DNA from 2 places in the Pseudovibrio sp. FO-BEG1 genome. Region 2 is predicted to be linked to the other one. Evidence: riboswitches for the same ligand, from Rfam matches in the RefSeq annotation. Region 2 holds a riboswitch; the other holds the start of a gene.

Region 1 (3,336 bases), 1.4 Mb from region 2:
TGAGGAGAACGACAAGAAAAAAGCACTCACCCTGCTCGACGAATGCAAAGCCCTCTCTGACGGCGAGTACAACGCCATCTATGCGGCTTTTGAGAAGTACATCCTCAGCGATCTGGCGCAGCACGAAGCGGTGAAGGATGCAGCGCAATAACGGCATTTGGCCTACAAATAAAAAGAGCCCCCGAAACTCGGAGGCTCAGAAAATGGTTTAGACCTATAACGGTTAGCGCAGTTCAACCGCGTAGGTTTCCACTGGAGGCGCTGTTTTAATGAGCCCCTGCTCAATCAGGAAGTTCGCGAAGCGCTCATAGCGACCGATATCCAAAGCTGCCGGACGGCTCGCAAAACGTGGCAGAGTATCTGCCCAGGCGCGCTTGTTCAGCTCATCATCAAGGTTCGGATAGACCTCAAGGAAGCTCTTCCAGGAGTCCTGAGGATTGTTCAGCAGATAAACAGTTGCCGCTTCAATTGCGCTGATGAACTTCTTCAGGCGTGGATCATCCAGCTTGTCCTTGTGAGCAACATAGATCAGCTCATCATAAACCGGCACACCATTTTCTTCCGGATAGAACGCACGACCTTTCGCGCCTTCAATTTCCATCTGGTTTAGCTCAAAGTTACGGTAACCACCAATCACCGCATCAACCTGTCCCGCCATCAAGGAAGGAGACAGCGAGAAGTTCACGTTGATCAGCTCAACATCATCAGAACTCAGGCCAGCATTGGAGAGCATCTTGCCCAGCATGGCACTTTCAAAGCCGGACGTGGAGTAGCCGATGCGCTTGCCCTTGAGGTCTGCAATCTCCTTGATCGGCCCATCTTCCAGCACGATCAGCGTGTTCAGCGGCGTGGAAACCAACGTGCCGATGCGCATAAGCGGCATGCCTTCATCGATCTGCGGATGCAGCGTCTGCTGATAGGAGATTGCAATATCCCCCTGCCCGGCAGCAACCAACTTTGGTGGCATGGAAGGATCAGCCGGTTCAATCAGCTCAACATCAAGCCCTTCCTTCTCAAAGAAGCCCCGTGCCTTCGCAACCACAATCGGAGCATGGTCCGGGTTCGCAAACCAATCGAGCAGCACAGTCAGCTTGTCCGCAGCCTGCACCTGAAGAGTGCTCGCAAGCATCGCTGCACCAAACAGCATACCTAGTTTTTTCATAAGGTTACGTCCTCATACTCTGAGATCTAGATCTCTTTCTGCCAATAGATCATCCGAGAAGTGGCGAACTCAACAACTGCCCTCAGGCTCAACACCATCACCGCAAGCAAGATCAGCGCTGCAAACATGGTCGCTGTTTGCATGCGTGCGTTGGATTGCAACATGATGAAAGCCAGCCCTCCCTTAGCACCAACCCATTCTCCAACCACCGCACCAATCGGCGCGAACACCGCCGCAATCCGCATGCCTGATGCCAGAGACGGCATCGCAGCAGGAATGCGGATGTAACGGAGCATTTGCCAGCGATTAAGGCCATGCAGCTTACCAAGGTCAAGCAAGGACTGATCCGTCCTCCGTAACCCGTCAAAAAACGTTGAGGTCACGGAAAAGAAGATCACAATCACAGCCATCACCACCTTGGACGCAAGCCCAAAGCCGAACCACAGCACCAGAAGCGGTGCAATCGCAAACACAGGAAGAGATTGAGTAGCTGCAATCGGAGGCAGCAGAAACAGGCGCACCCGGCGAGACATCGACAGCAAGATAGCAAGCGAAGCCCCGGCACTCACACCAAAGAGAAAGCCGAGAACGGTCTCATAGGCGGTAATGCCTGCATGATGCAGCAGGAAAGCACCCTGATTGAGAAAAGCGGTAAACACCGCCGCCGGACCTGGCAATAGAAACGGAGGAAACTCTCCAATCCGAACCACAATTTCCCAAATGGCGACAAACAGCAAAATCCCGAAAAGACTTCGCAGAATTCGTATTAAAGCTCGCTTCAGCATGTCATTTCCCAACAATGGTATTGGGCATCACAAACAGGCGGAAGAACGGAGCTCAGATTGGCTCTCTGGGAATTTTCGACACAGGACCTCCAACTACAAACTGCAGATATGGAGATCCGGGAAGAATGGCTCAGGTCCCGTCCCTTCGCCGGCATTACCCGGATCAGGTTCAAAGGGTTTAGCTCGTGGCAATCTCAGCTTTTCGTCAAGAAAAGCACCCCTCGGAATGGCAAGGACCATGCGCGTTTCTACGGGAGTTTGCAAGCAGATTTTCTGAGGCCGGGGGACAACGCCATGAAAAAAGGCCCCAGCTCCAACAGAGCCAAGGCCTTCTAAAATCGATCTAACTTGCTGAAATCAGCTCACTTCCAGCTCTTGATTGCCTGAGCGACAACCTTGTTGCCAGTTGTACCTTTTTCAAAGGTCAGCATTGCGCGGCGGCCGCTGTTATACAGCAGCGGAACATCAATCCATTCACGCTCAGCAAGACGCTGCAGGTTCTTTGCCTTCTCTTCATTGCTGTCAGAAAGAGCAATCCAGAAGAGTGTGTCAGAAACCTTTACAGCAGCCCCATCCAACGGATCACCAGCTTCGGATTCAGTCTTCTTCAGGATCAGGCCAGGCACTTTCTCAACGCCCTTGCCGTCAAACCCTTCCGGGAAGATGAAGTTCAATTCCAGCAGATGGCTCGCTGGCAGGGACTGGTCGCTGTTCGGCTTCAGCGTCATCTCAACAGAGAGATTTCGCGATGGAAGCGTCGCAACAGCTTTGATGACGGAGGTTCCATTGACCTCATCCAGCGTCCAGACCACGTTACCGCGAGAAGCAGAACCAGCTGCACCCGGTGTCAAAGCTTCTTCATAAAGAATGCTCTGCTGTGCCACTGGAGAAATCTCGGACTCGGTGCCGATGGTCTCTGCCGGTGGAACTGAGTTCGTCTCGACACCCGCTGTCTGCGGCTCAGGCTCCTTAGCCGGCAGCACCTGAGGTGCAGCACTATCATCAGTGGATGCGGAAGGTGCCGGATCAACACTGCGAACCACAGTTGGTGCAGGTGCACTTTCTGCTGGTGCCGCGCTGGAAGAGTTCCGGGTAATCCGTGTTGTCGTCACCGGTGTTGCATCTGGAGAAACTTTAGCTCCTTCATCAGATGGCAACAAACGATCAGTGTTCTTCTTAGGCGCACGTTCAGGCTGAACCCGAAGTGGTTCATCTTCACCTGTTGGTGCGCTCTCTGGCTCTCCGGTCTCGCTGGTTTCAGCTGGCAGGATCAGAGAGAGAATGGCCTCGCGCTGGCTGTAAACGCCTGCAGTCACACCCAGAATGATCAGGATGATAACAATCATGCCGACAATGCCGGATGTATTGGAAGGCTTCAGACCCTCCTCC
Region 2 (3,336 bases):
GCATCCTTCGGCAAGGTCTCATCATGGAAGTTGCGGGCTGTTTCTGGATCGAGGGACAGGTTGAACTGATCCTCCCAACGGAACTCAAAGCGCGCACGGGATAGTGCATCATCTCGTCGCTGAGCACCCGGCAATCCCTTGGCAAGATCAGCAGCATGAGCGGCAATCTTGTAGGTGATCACGCCAGTCTTCACGTCATCTCGGTCGGGCAGCCCCAGATGCTCCTTCGGCGTCACATAACAAAGCATGGCACAGCCAAACCACCCAATCATCGCCGCGCCAATGCCAGAGGTGATGTGATCGTAACCGGGAGCGATATCTGTGGTGAGAGGGCCAAGTGTGTAGAATGGAGCCTCATGGCAGCATTCCAGCTGCTTATCCATGTTCTCCTTGATCTTATGCATGGCTACATGGCCCGGACCTTCGATCATCACCTGACAATCCTTGGCCCAAGCAATCTTGGTCAGCTCACCAAGCGTTTCCAGCTCAGCAAACTGAGCCTCATCATTCGCATCCGCAATGGAACCTGGACGCAAACCATCACCAAGGGAGAAGGCCACATCATACTGGCGGCAGATATCGCAGATCTCCGCAAAGTGCTCATAAAGGAAGCTTTCCTTGTGATGATGCAGACACCACTTGGCCATGATGGAGCCGCCACGAGAAACAATGCCTGTCACGCGATTAACGGTCATCGGCACCATATGCAGGCGCACACCAGCGTGGATGGTGAAGTAATCAACCCCTTGCTCAGCCTGCTCAATCAGTGTGTCGCGAAAAATCTCCCAAGTCAGATCCTCAGCAATACCATTTACTTTCTCAAGTGCCTGATAAAGCGGAACCGTCCCAATCGGCACTGGACTGTTGCGGATGATCCACTCGCGCGTATTGTGAATGTTGCGACCTGTCGAAAGATCCATCACGGTATCTGCGCCCCATCGGATTGCCCAAACCATCTTGTCCACTTCCTCCTCCATGGAGGAGGTGACAGCGGACGTGCCCATATTGGCGTTGATCTTCACCAAAAAGTTCCGGCCAATAATCATCGGCTCGCTCTCTGGGTGATTGATGTTGGAGGGGATAATTGCACGACCTGCGGCGACCTCATCTCGAACAAACTCCGGCGTCACATAATCAGGAATGCTTGCGCCCCAGTCATTGCCGGAACGTTCCTCGGCAACGGCCTCACGCATCTGGTTCTCGCGGATAGCAACAAACTCCATCTCCGGCGTGATAATGCCTGCGCGGGCATAAGCCAGCTGTGTCACAGCCTTGCCGTCCTTGCCACGCAGCGGCTGCGGCTTCACCGGAAATTCGGCAACCAACCGCTCACCCTGCGCGAAACCGTTGTCTTCTGGTTTGATCTCACGACCTTCATAAACTTCCACATCTCCGCGAGCCTTGATCCACTTGCGCCGTACTGTTGGCAGACCTTCGGAAATACTGGTTGTGACAGCAGGATCAGTGTAGGGGCCGGAGCTGTCATAGACTGGCAACGGTGGTTCGCCTGCAGTTGGATGGACGCTGATTTCGCGCATCGGTACTCGCACGTCTTTATGCAAATGACCGCTCACGTAGATCTTGCGTGACGCAGGCAAGGAGCCTGTGGTGATGGATGGCTTTGGGCTAGTCATAATGGTGCTCCTCAAGTTCATAACTCGAAAGACACCAGATGAGTTTTGGCTGGGAAACCGCAGGAAGATTTCCTGCTGAGTGGATCGCGGTGGATACAATACCCCTGATAACAGGCCGCGCGACCCGTGCTTCCTACGCCAGTATCAACTGGGTCAGGTTCAAAGGGTCGCGTCGCCGAGCTTGCGCTCTGTCAGCCTCTCAGTCTCCTAGGTGAGACTCCCCTGCATACGTGTTTTTGCTAGACCTATTAGAAGGGCCTGTCAAGGCAGGTTCGGTTCAGGTGAGGTTCAGAAATCTTCTGTAATTTGGCTTGGGTGAGAGGGGAGTTGTTGGCCCTTATTGGATTTTGAGGTTTGCGCACCTATCTCTCATCTAAGAATTTCACTTCTGGATATCGCAACTAATAATATCAACGAATGCCTGAAACCTCTTCTCTCCCGTCTGTTCTTGCCGGCCCTATTCTGCGGCGATTAGAAACCACCCGTCTCACCTTCTGGCTCGCTGTCCGCGCACCGGCAGATGTAAAGCTGGAGCTACTGCCCCAAGACGGTGATCCGCAAACCTATGAGCTTTCCAAAAAGCAGGCAGAGGTGAACCTGATTTCGGCAGGCACGCACCTCCATTACCTGTTGATCGACCTTCCGCTCCATCAGCCGCTGCCACAGGATGTCTGGGTAAACTATCGCCTATCTTTGCGCATGGCAGATAATGAGGCAGCAGGCTGGCAAGATCACACGGCTTGGGCACCTGATCTCTGTTATGAAGGTCAATCGCTTCCCGGCTTCCTTCTCAGCTCCAAGGTGTCTTCGCTTCTGCACGGCTCTTGCCGCAAACCACATCACGATTCTGGTGATGGCTTGGTCGCTGCGGACCAGTTTTTGGCAAAGCATATTGCATCGAATGGCGGGACCAAGATTGATCAGGAGAAATGGCCCGCTGCTTTGGTGATGAGCGGTGACCAGATTTACTCTGATGACGTTGCTGGCCCAATGCTGCGAGCAATCCATTCACTTATCGAAAAGCTTGGCATTACAGAAGAGCAGTTGAGTGGCTTGGAAAGCAAGATCCCTGACGCTGCATCAGATCTGTATAGCCATGGTGATACCTACTACCGACGTGAGAAGTTTCTGCCCAATCTGGAGAAGAACCGGAAGCTCTGGGTCGTCTTGTTCGGTGGTGTCGAAAAACCAATTTTTACGGCTGACCATGCTCACAACCACCTGATTACACTTGCTGAATTTCTGGCAATGTATCTGCTTGTCTGGTCCCCCGCAGCTTGGGATTTGGTTGAGACAGATAAACCTGAGGGTCTAACACCTGAAGAAACAGAGCTTTATGAGACTGAGCAGGAAATCCTGAAGGACTTTGTCTCAGGCCTCAGTCAGGTCCGAAGGCTCTTTGCGCATTTGCCTGTCGCGATGATCTTTGATGATCACGATGTCACGGACGACTGGAACCTCAATCGTGATTGGGAAGAGACCGCCTACGGTCACCCATTCTCCCGCCGCATCATCGGTAATGCCCTGTGCGCCTACATGCTCAATCAGGGCTGGGGCAACAAACCGGAAGCTTTCGCGGGTGGTCTGCTGGATGAGATGACTGAGGTCTTCAAGTCACCCGGCACAAGCGCCTACGATGAGTTTCTGGATCACCTCTTTGGCTTTGAGAACTGGGACTACCACTGGGAGCTGGACCCGCCAC

What was found. Region 2 has a riboswitch for thiamine pyrophosphate ahead of thiC (phosphomethylpyrimidine synthase ThiC). Riboswitches for the same ligand answer to the same signal wherever they lie in the genome.
Region 1: linked by a shared signal. The riboswitch ahead of PSE_RS22655 (ABC transporter permease) and the one ahead of thiC (phosphomethylpyrimidine synthase ThiC) in region 2 are both predicted to bind thiamine pyrophosphate.

Annotation. Positions count from the first base shown of each region.
Region 1 is NC_016642.1:5,041,171-5,044,506, forward strand. Features, by position in the region: gene PSE_RS22645 (adenylate/guanylate cyclase domain-containing protein) at 1-151, shown strand, start outside; gene PSE_RS22650 (ABC transporter substrate-binding protein) at 224-1,162, opposite strand; gene PSE_RS22655 (ABC transporter permease) at 1,189-1,899, opposite strand; TPP riboswitch at 2,071-2,179, opposite strand; gene PSE_RS22665 (hypothetical protein) at 2,310-3,336, opposite strand, start outside.
Region 2 is NC_016642.1:952,390-955,725, forward strand. Features, by position in the region: gene thiC (phosphomethylpyrimidine synthase ThiC) at 1-1,634, opposite strand, end outside; TPP riboswitch at 1,748-1,868, opposite strand; gene PSE_RS04445 (hypothetical protein) at 2,052-3,336, shown strand, end outside.